One region of the Lysinibacillus sp. NPDC047702 genome, then DNA from elsewhere that is predicted to be linked to it. Evidence: predicted binding sites of a transcription regulator. Region 1 holds the regulator's gene; the other holds the start of a gene.
The links. Region 1 encodes LexA, which represses DNA repair genes until DNA is damaged. Its sites were predicted from a motif close to CGAACATATGTTCG; they were not measured.
Positions count from the first base shown of each region.

Region 1 (5,563 bases):
GCAGTTTACAAGAGCGTTTTCCTCCTTGCTTGGACTAGCCTTGAAGGAGGTTAACGGATGATTCCAGAAATTAACCTCATACCGAAATTAGAGAAGCGGAAAACCTCGCCATTGTTGCTTTATATGATTCTAGCTATAATTCTTATTATTTTAGCGTTTATGACCTATCTATTTTTTGATGCTAGGGCAGCGTTAAAGGATTTATCAGCAGAAGAGCGACGCTTAGTGGAAAGGCAGGAGCAGCTACAAAATGATATCGCAACAAAGCAAAGTCAAAATACTGGCTCATTAAAGCAATCTGTTCACTATGTACAAAGTGTTGCTTATCCCGTAACGCCATTAATTGATGAAACAAATGCACTGCTACCAAGCCCAAGCTATTTACGTAGCTATTCATTTGGTACGAACCAAGTAACAATTGAGGCGGATTTTGAAACTATGACAGCTATTTCAAAATACGTCGAGCGTTTATTAGCAAGCCCTTATTTTACAGATACACAAATCGGCTCCATCACTAATTTTGACATTGAGCTAGGGGAGCAGGACAAGGACTTACCTGCGGAGGAAAAGTTTAAGCAGATGCCACGTTACTCAGTTTCCATTACAGCTACTATTGACTTTATGTATCTGGTAGGGGGACGAAGCTAATGACGAAATACCTAAATAGTAAAAATTCAGGCATACTATTGCTTGTCCTGTTGATAGCCTCCTTATTGTTTGCTCTCTATTATTATGTTATTTTGCCAAAGAAGGATGAGGTACGGGCGAAGGAAGCTAGTATTCAAAGCCTGCAAACGGAGATTAAAAGCTTAGAGCAATCCCTTACCTCCTTTGATGAGCAGCTAGAGGTTCCGATGCAGGAAACTTTAGAAATGCAAAAAAAGGTGCCTAGTGTAAGAGCGGTTGAGCAGGTATTGAGAGATATGGTGGAAATTGAAGAGGTGACAGGTACGCGCATGGAGTCGCTAACCTTTAATAATTATGATGAGCCTGTAGCGAATGCCAATGTGGATCAAACGAATACAGTTGCTGAGGCTGAGGCAAAGGTCAATGAGGAGAATCAAGAGAATACGGAAACTCCACCTGTTTCTACGATTGCCCAAGAAAACATTCCAGCAGAGCTGAAGCTAGTAACCTTTACCTTTGATATTGGTGCCTTAACATTTGACTCAATGGTGACCTTTTTAAAGGAAGTGGAAAAGCTTGAGCGTGTTATGAAAATTGATACGATTAATATGACCATCCCTGGTGAGCAAGAAAAGCTAGATAAAGAGGCGGATAATACTATTAAGGCTACTGTACAGATTACGACGTTCTATTACGAGGGACAAGAATAAAGATAGGCGCGCATACTTTATATGTATGGGCGCCTCTTAGTTTAGGAGGACATAAAAATGGAAATGGCTTATACCGTGACAGTATTTATTTTTGGGCTTGTTTTTGGCTCTTTTTTTAATGTGGTCGGCTTACGTGTACCAGTAAAGGAGTCCATTGTGCGACCACCATCACATTGCACAAATTGTCAGAGACAGTTAACAGCCCTTGATTTAGTACCTGTGTTGTCCTATGTATGGCTAGGAGGCAAATGCCGTAGCTGCGGACAAAAAATTTCTTGGATTTATCCTTTCATGGAGCTTATGACTGGGGTTTTATTTGCATTTGCCTATTGGAAGCTAGGCTTTACTGTAGAATTTTTTGTAGCCATTTTATTAATTTCATTACTTGTTATTATTGTTGTATCGGATTTTGCCTATATGCTTATTCCTGATAAAGTACTGCTTTTCTTTCTACCATTGCTCTTTATAGGACGTGTGCTTTCACCGTTATCACCATGGTGGGACAGTGCGCTGGGTGCAGTTGTTGGCTTTGGCATATTATATAGTATTGCTGTGCTGTCCAAAGGCGGTATGGGTGGAGGAGATATTAAATTATTCTTTTTACTTGGGCTTGTATTGGGCACATTAAATGCACTCTTAACGCTATTTATAGCCGCTGTAATCGGGATGATTGTAGGCATTATAGTGCTAAGAATACGGCAGCAGGGCAGAAAGACCCCGATACCATTTGGTCCATCCATTGCTGCTGCGGCTATAGTTGTCTATTTTTATGGAGATGCCTTAATGAATTGGTATCTTGGGCTATGGTAAGGAATAACTTACAATCTTGGAGGGGATAACAGTGAAGCCAGTTATTGGCATAACGGCCTTTGTGGAGGATGATTTGTCAGCAAGATTAAATGCTGCCTATAGCAACAGTGTTATTGAAGCAGGGGGCATTCCGTTAATTATTCCACTTGGTATAGAGGAGGATGTTGCACAAACTTTGTCGTTGACAGATGGATTATTGCTATCAGGAGGCTGTGATGTTCATCCATTTCTTTTTGATGCAGAGCCAGCACCTAAATTAGGGAGGGTACACCCTGAAAGAGATTCCGTAGAGCTTGCTTTAATCGAGGCAGCTTTTATTCGAAAGATGCCGATTTTTGGTATTTGTCGTGGTATTCAAATATTAAATGTGGCTCTTGGAGGCAATGTCTATCAGGATATGGAGAGCGAATATCATAGTAAAAAATTATTGAAGCATATGCAGCAGGCGGCTCGGGGCGTTGCTACTCACTATGTTACAGTTACACCTGATACATTATTAAACAGAATCACCGAAAAAGAGAAAATAGCAGTAAATTCCTTTCATCATCAAGCAGTTAATGTATTAGCTGAGAAATTAAAGGTTGCTGCCAAATCCAGTGATGGAATTGTAGAAGCGATCGTACACGAGGATCACCCATTTTGTCTGGCGGTACAGTGGCATCCAGAGGAGCAGGCGATGGCAGGAGATGAAGCATCAAAAAAAATATTTACTGCTTTTATAAAGGCAAGCCTGAAATTCAAATTAGAGGCATAGTGCTTGCAAGGAATCCATATTAAAGTGGATTCTTTTTTTGGTAAACCTCCAAAACAAAAGGAAGATGGCGAAAAATCTCCTTCGACATCTTCTTGCTTTATAGGGATATTTAATGTCCCCAATTACGCACAAAAGCAGGAAGCAGGGGATGAGCAGGATTACAACGCTTTGCTGACGATAGCTCCAGCATTTCCTCTTCATTATCATCAGTCACCGAAATAAAAACAAAGATGCTTTCGTCAATAATGCCCTCCTGCTTCAATTCATACATCGTATCACTCATTGCTTGATGAAGCATTTCTTTATGTTCAACAAATTTTTCGTCTTTGATATGCAATATAATATCTAATAATTCACGACTTACCTTTTCGAGCATATTCGTTTCATCGTAATGTAAATATTCATCCTTTAAAAAGCGATAATCTTCGGGATCGTCCTCATAGTTTTGACCAATTTCAATAAGTGATTTTTCAGTTCCCATTGTTAAATAAAGGCTGCCGCAATCACCATCTGTCACTAGAACAGCCGCATAAATTTGTTCATCGTTTAAGGAGCTATACATTGTCGTATAAGCCTCTTGCACAGCTTGCTTGATTTTTTGTTTCAAATAGACGCACTCCCTATGTAAATTGTATTTTGTTCTATGTCTAAAATTAAGAAAAAGAGGTATATGCTCATCGGGGAACATATCATCCTCTTAAAATCATCCATTAATTTTATATTTTTTATTGTACACGACGATAAAGGCCTACAACTTGCCCTAAAATAGAAACTTGATCGACAATAATTGGCTCCATTGTGGAGTTTTCAGGCTGTAAACGGAAATGATTTTTTTCCTTAAAGAAACGCTTAACCGTTGCTTCATCCTCTTCTGTCATAGCCACGACAATATCCCCGTTATCTGCTGTTGATTTTTGCTTTACAATGACTAAATCTCCATCTAAAATGCCAGCTTCAATCATGGATTCACCCATAATTTCTAGCATAAATAATTGATCCTCGCTTGTCCCATATGTATCTGGCAGCGGGAAATACTCTTCGATATTTTCAATAGCTGTAATTGGAGAACCTGCTGTAACCTTCCCTACAAGTGGGACGTGAATAACATTTTGCTTTTGAATAGAATCTTCTGGCTCTAAAATTTCAATGGCACGTGGCTTCGTTGGGTCACGGCGGATAAAGCCCTTTTGCTCTAAACGAGCTAAATGTCCATGAACCGTTGAGCTTGAAGCAAGTCCAACTGCTTCGCCAATTTCACGTACAGATGGCGGATACCCCTTTGCACGTACTTCTTCTTTGATAAAGGCTAAAATGTCCTCTTGTCTTTTCGAAACTTTTTTCATGATTGCTCACCTCTTTTTTCTTTTATTTCTACTTATTAGATAGTATAGCAGAATGCGAACACTTATGCAAACATAGGTTCGAAAAGTGTTTGACAAAAACATTCGTTCGCACTATTATAAGAACATACATTCCGAACAAACATTCTTGAAATGAGGTCATAACGATGAATTGGTTAAAGAAAAATCCGCATATCTCCATTTTATTAGGGGCTTGCCTACTATTTGCAGGATACCTTTACATAACAGATCCTGGTGAGGTGACTTACAAGGAAATACAAGTGGAACATGGTGATAACCTATGGTCGTTAGCAGAGCAATACCGTGGTAAAATGAGTAAGGAAGACTGGATTAACCTTGTAAAGGCAGAAAATGAATTACCAAATGTTCAAATTGTTGCTGGTAAATCATTAGTCATTCCAGTGGTGGGAAACCAAGCCAATCCCATAAACTCTATTGAAATAGCGAGAAATGAACCATGATAAATAAACAACAATCAGCCGTCATCTATTGCCGCGTGAGTACAGAAAAAGAGACACAAAGTTCCTCGCTGGAGCGCCAGCAGGAAGAATTAACGCATTATGCCAAGGTGCAGGGCTACAATATAAAGGGCATTTATTTAGATCAGCATAGTGGCTATGATGTGGAGCGAGATGGCTTACTTGAAATGCTTGATTTTATTAAAGAAGAGGAAATTAATGCGCTATTTGTCCAGGATGAAACACGCTTAGGACGTGGTAATGCCAGAATGGCGGTGCTGCATTTATTACAAAAAACAGAAACAGATGTTTTCTCCATGCGAGATGCAGGCCCTGTACAATTAAATGAAATGGATACGATGCTGCTCGAAATATTAGCGATAGTAGAGGAATACCAGCGCAGAATCCATAATGCTAAAATACGACGTGGTATGCGTCGAGCTGTTGAAAAGGGCTATAGACCTGAAAACAATTTATCGAATCGTGGAAATCCAAATGGGCAGGAGCGTAAGGAAGTACCGATTGAGGAAATTATTAAGCTTCGAAACAAAGGCTTTACGTTTGAGGAGATTGCCATGACACTTCGAGGCTTAGGCTTTGATGTTAGTAAGGCAACAGTACATCGAAGATATCGGGAGCATCAGGAAAAGTTGAAAGGTGATTAAAGTAATGTCAGTGGGAGTTTTGTTATCCCACTGGCACTGATGAAAGAGGAGAGTAAGATTAATACAAGCTTTCAATCACTATATTTTTGAGCAGTTTAAATTGATGTTATTGATTTATTATGTCGTAAAACATAATGGATTAAAATGTCTCCAACTCTACTATATTTATTTGCAAATT
Region 1 covers NZ_JBNNMG010000057.1:17,470-23,032, forward strand. Annotated here, with positions in the region: gene pilM (type IV pilus biogenesis protein PilM) at 1-61, shown strand, start outside; gene ACQKIM_RS21235 (PilN domain-containing protein) at 58-648, shown strand; gene ACQKIM_RS21240 (hypothetical protein) at 648-1,337, shown strand; gene ACQKIM_RS21245 (prepilin peptidase) at 1,395-2,147, shown strand; gene ACQKIM_RS21250 (gamma-glutamyl-gamma-aminobutyrate hydrolase family protein) at 2,179-2,901, shown strand; gene ACQKIM_RS21255 (DUF4303 domain-containing protein) at 3,011-3,508, opposite strand; gene lexA (transcriptional repressor LexA) at 3,627-4,244, opposite strand; gene yneA (cell division suppressor protein YneA) at 4,409-4,723, shown strand; gene ACQKIM_RS21270 (YneB family resolvase-like protein) at 4,720-5,385, shown strand.

Region 2 (5,563 bases), on a different contig from region 1:
GATACGTTAATAAGCGATCGACCATTTGCTCAATCGTTTGGGAAGTAATTTCAATGCCATGATTTGGACAAATAGGCTTGCCAATACGTGCATACAGTAAACGTAAATAATCATAGATTTCTGTTACCGTACCCACTGTTGAACGCGGGTTACGGCTCGTTGTTTTTTGATCAATCGAAATAGCAGGGGATAAGCCCTCTATCGCATCAACATCTGGTTTGTCCATTTGACCGAGAAATTGACGAGCATAGGCAGAAAGAGACTCTACATAACGACGTTGCCCCTCAGCATAAATCGTATCAAATGCTAATGACGATTTCCCTGAGCCTGATAAACCTGTTAATACAACTAATTGATCTCGTGGAATTGTCACATTAATATTTTTTAAATTATGTGCTCGTGCGCCTTGCACGACGATTTCAGTATTTTTCACAAGTCATTCACCCTTCTGCCTTCAATTCAAATATTGTATCGCGAAGCTCAGCAGCACGCTCGAAATCCAGTGCTTTTGCCGCTTCCTTCATTTCTACTTCTAGTGAAGCTAATAATTGCTCCTTCTCCACCTTTGTCAGCTTTTTGCCTTTTGTTGCCTTTGTTACATAGGATTCCTCTTCCTCAGCAACCTGTGACGCACGTATCACATCAGGGATTTTCTTAACAATCGTTTTTGGTGTAATACCATGTTCTTCGTTATACGCCATTTGTAATAAACGACGACGTTTCGTTTCCTCAATGGCCTTTTTCATGGAATCCGTTCTATTGTCTGCATACATAATGACATGACCATTGGCATTACGTGCAGCACGTCCAATAGTTTGAATTAATGAGCGTTCCGAGCGTAAAAACCCTTCCTTGTCAGCATCTAGAATTGCCACAAGTGACACCTCAGGAATATCTAGCCCCTCTCTCAAAAGGTTAATGCCAATTAACACATCATAAGTCCCTTTACGAAGCTCACGAATAATTTCAATACGTTCGAGTGTTTTAATCTCAGAATGCAGATATTCCACCTTTAAGCCCATTTCTTTCAAATAAGCTGATAAATCCTCTGACATTTTTTTCGTCAACGTTGTAACGAGCACTCGTTCATCACGAGCAATACGCCCCTGAATCTCATCGATTAAATCATCAATTTGCCCTTCAATAGGACGTACGTCAATTTGTGGATCAAGCAGCCCAGTTGGACGAATAATTTGCTGCACCATTTCCGGCGTATGCTCAAGCTCATATGGACCAGGTGTTGCCGATACATAAATAGCCTGATGTATATGTTTCTCATATTCTTCAAAACGTAAAGGGCGGTTATCAAGAGCTGACGGTAAACGGAAACCATGATCGACTAGTACACCTTTACGTGCCTGGTCACCATTGAACATTCCTCGAACTTGCGGCAGTGAAACGTGACTTTCATCAACTACCAGTAAAAAGTCATCAGGGAAATAATCAAGCAAAGTATAAGGAGTCGCTCCCGCTTCACGTAATGTTAAATGACGCGAATAGTTTTCAATCCCTGAGCAAAAGCCCATCTCACGCATCATTTCTAAATCATAGCGAGTGCGTTGCTCTAAACGCTGAGCCTCTAATAATTTATCCTCAGCACGTAAAAGAGCAAGTCGTTCCTCCAACTCTTTTTCAATATTTTCAATGGCTTTTCGCATTTTTTCTTCTCGTGTAACGAAGTGGGATGCTGGGAAAATAGCGACATGATCTCGATCTGATAAAATCTCACCTGTTAACGCATCTACTTCTCGAATGCGGTCTATTTCATCTCCGAAAAACTCTATGCGAATACAATGTTCATCTCGGGATGCTGGGAATATTTCCACCACATCCCCACGTACTCGGAACGTTCCGCGAGTAAAGCTGACATCATTGCGCTCATACTGAACATCTACCAGTTTTCGTAGCAGCTGATTACGTTCAATTTCCATTCCTGTACGAATTGATACAACCATTTCACGATATTCCTCTGGAGAACCTAAACCATAAATACAGGATACAGAAGCAATAATAATAACATCATCACGCTCAAATAATGCAGATGTGGCAGAGTGACGTAATTTATCGATTTCATCATTTATGCTTGAATCTTTTTCAATATAAGTATCTGTCTGTGGTACATAGGCCTCTGGCTGAAAGTAATCATAGTAGCTGACAAAGTATTCCACAGCATTATTCGGGAAAAACTCTTTAAATTCACTATACAATTGACCAGCTAGTGTTTTATTGTGTGCCATAATCAGTGTTGGTTTTTTGATCTGCTGGATAACGTTAGAGATGGTAAACGTTTTTCCTGTTCCTGTTGCACCAAGTAATGTTTGATGACGTTTACCTGCACGTACACCCTCCACTAATTCTGCAATTGCCTGTGGTTGATCCCCATTAGGCTGATATGGCGCTTGTAAATCAAATGCTTGCACACACGCCCCCGTCCTTTCCTTCCAATTTGTACATTTATTTTAGCATAGCAGCACTAAAATTTCGAACATTTAACGAACGAATGTTTGTAAATTGTTTTCTCTTTCGCTAATATGACAGTATAATTATTTATCATTCAAGTATATTGTGGAGCACCTTTCTACTCCTATAATAGCCGCTTCATCCAGTTTTCAAGCTCTTCAGCTGAACGGATTCCTTTTAATGCCTAGTTTTCTTAAATATTGAGCAGAGAACATGTTTCTTAGTGGTTCCTCCCCGTTGTTGAGTAGTATTTACGCTTTTGAGCAACTCTTCTCACTCTACTCTTTTTGAGTGACTCCCATCAATTAAGGAGATTCCACTCTTATTGAGCGATTCCCGTCACTAATCGAGCAAATCCCCCCCTTTTTCCGAGCAACTTTACCAGTTAATTCTTTTACTAATTTGTACACAAAAAAATCCCGCCCTCCAATTTTCGGGAGAGCGGGCTCGTCATATTATTCACTTGCTGCTTGGCGTAATACTGTTAGTTCATGTGCGTATAGATGAAATGCCTTTTCATCTTTTTCATCGAGTGCTCTATCTACCAGAACCATGAGCTGCTCTTCACGATGCATACGCTGGATTTGATTTAAAAATAAATCTAAATAAATCTCGTTCAATAATTTCTCTGCCTCATCAACTTTCTTTGACTGACCAACGGCTTTTAGAAAATCTGTATACGAATAATATTTATCCAACGATCTCACCTCGATCCTTTTCTAAATTATATGAAAATTGAAATTAAAAAGCAATGCTTAAGAACTGAAAATAACTTGGATTAGCCACTAATCTCTGTTCATTTAAAGTAAACTCTCTACACGTTTTCTTCATTTATCAATAGGTTTCACGATTAATCTATATTGTCAATAATTTATTTTATCCTCTACACTACAGCTATCAATAGAAAAAAGGAGGAACTCCATTTATGCAAACAAACTATGTCAATGGATATTTAATGTCTTTCAACACCTATTTACTTGAACCTGTCCAACATGGGTCAAAAATCTTCACACGGGTTATTGACAAACATAATGAGCTAATCGTTACTCGTAAACCTATGCACGTACTACGAAAAACTTGTATCTCACTTGGAACAACCTATGAAGCTGCGAAATATTCCGCTAAACGCTTTTTTGGCAATCAGCATAAACTACCAATCGTAGTAGCTTTTGATTATGGTTTCCCATGTATCTTTTTACCAACTTATTCTCCGAACTCCATTCATAATATTTGGATTGGACTTCACGCCATTTCGAATATTATACCGAGTAAATTAGGCTGTATTATCACGCTAAAAAACGATAAGCAAATAGAATTACCTATTCAATATGCATCTATCAGTAAACAATTTGTCAATGCATCAATGCTCTATAAGTATTACATGAATGAACGAAAGAGCATTAGTCATGATGCCCCCTATCATCCACCTTTCTAAAATTGAATAAAAAAATTCCCTTCAGGTGCACAAAGTTTCTGTGCCCTTGAAGGGATCTTATTAGCCAATTTTTGAACGTAAGTATGCATTAATGAATGGATCTAAATCGCCATCCATCACTGCTCCTACATTACCTGTTTCTTCATTTGTACGATGATCCTTCACCATTGAATATGGATGGAATACATATGAGCGAATTTGTGAGCCCCAGCCGATTTCTTTCTGCTCACCACGAATTTCATTTAACTGTGACTGTTGTTTATCCAGCTCTAATTGATATAATTTACCTTTCAACATTGTCATCGCTTTTTCACGGTTTTTAATTTGTGAGCGTTCAGCCTGACATTGTACAATGGTACCGGTCGGGATGTGAGTAATGCGGACAGCTGAGTCTGTTGTATTAATATGCTGACCACCTGCACCTGTTGCACGATACGTATCAATCTTTAAATCCTCTGTACGAATATCAATTTCGATATTGTCATCGAATTCAGGCATGACATCGCAAGATACAAAAGATGTATGGCGACGACCTGAAGAATCAAATGGAGAGATACGCACTAGACGATGAACTCCTTTTTCAGCCTGTAAATATCCGTAAGCATTGTGACCTTTAATGGACAATGTTACTGATTTAATGCCTGCCTCATCACCTGGTAAATAATCCACTGTTTCAACTTTAAAACCACGTTTTTCTGCCCAGCGTGTATACATACGAAGAAGCATAGATCCCCAGTCTTGAGACTCTGTACCACCTGCTCCTGGATGAAGCTCCAAAATTGCATTATTTTGGTCATATGGGCCACTTAATAACAGTTGTAGCTCAAAATCACTTATTTTTTGCTGAAATTCTACTAGTTCTTTCCCTAGTTCCTCTTGCAATTCTTCGTCCGGCTCTTCACGTAAAAGCTCTAGTGTCATATCTAAATTCTCATGTGTTTCTATTAAATCTTTATATTCATTGACAATTGCTTTTAGGCCATTTCCTTCATTAATGACAACTTGCGCAGCTTGTTGGTCATCCCAGAAGCCTGGCTCTAGCATCATTTCATCTAATTCCTGAATACGCGCCTCTTTATTTTCTAAGTCAAAGAGACCCCCTGAAATCCGCCAGTTTTTTGGCTGAAGTGTCTAATGCATTACGTACATCTGCTAATTCAATCATTGTTAAATCCTCCGGACATAATTAATGAGGCTATCCTTGAAAAATGTATTAGAAATACCAATAGCTTTAGCCCCGTATTTTATTATTATAACGTTTTTACGTCAGAAAACATACTTTTTTAAAATATCAGCATGATGCCTAACAGTTTATTCAAATTGAACTTCATTCTCATACAAGGTATTGAATGTTGGCATACGTTGAAAGACTTTTACTCGATCATATTGAACATGTAGGTGCTTAGTACGATTCTCCAGTTTATATTTTAATAAAAAGGCTCTTTGAATTCGATATTCAAATACATTCACACTAATATCTACATCGAATTCATTACCATCCATAAAAAATACTTTTGTGTTCTTTTTATCTATAGCTTGATAATCCTCTATATGATGTACAGCAAACCACATACATTCTGGTCGTCGATATGATCTACTTGGAAACCAAACATTATTACTTTGCTCATGAACAATTATAGGATTCTTATTGAGCTTGCCAAGTATCAT
Region 2 covers NZ_JBNNMG010000003.1:109,336-114,898, forward strand. Annotated here, with positions in the region: gene uvrA (excinuclease ABC subunit UvrA) at 1-433, opposite strand, end outside; gene uvrB (excinuclease ABC subunit UvrB) at 441-2,420, opposite strand; gene ACQKIM_RS02720 (IDEAL domain-containing protein) at 2,916-3,158, opposite strand; gene ACQKIM_RS02725 (competence protein ComK) at 3,386-3,895, shown strand; one part of gene prfB (peptide chain release factor 2) at 3,956-4,984, opposite strand; one part of gene prfB (peptide chain release factor 2) at 4,986-5,060, opposite strand; gene ACQKIM_RS02735 (competence protein ComK) at 5,207-5,563, opposite strand, start outside.
Region 2: the regulator LexA is predicted to act here: its motif matches at 2,494-2,507, upstream of uvrB (excinuclease ABC subunit UvrB).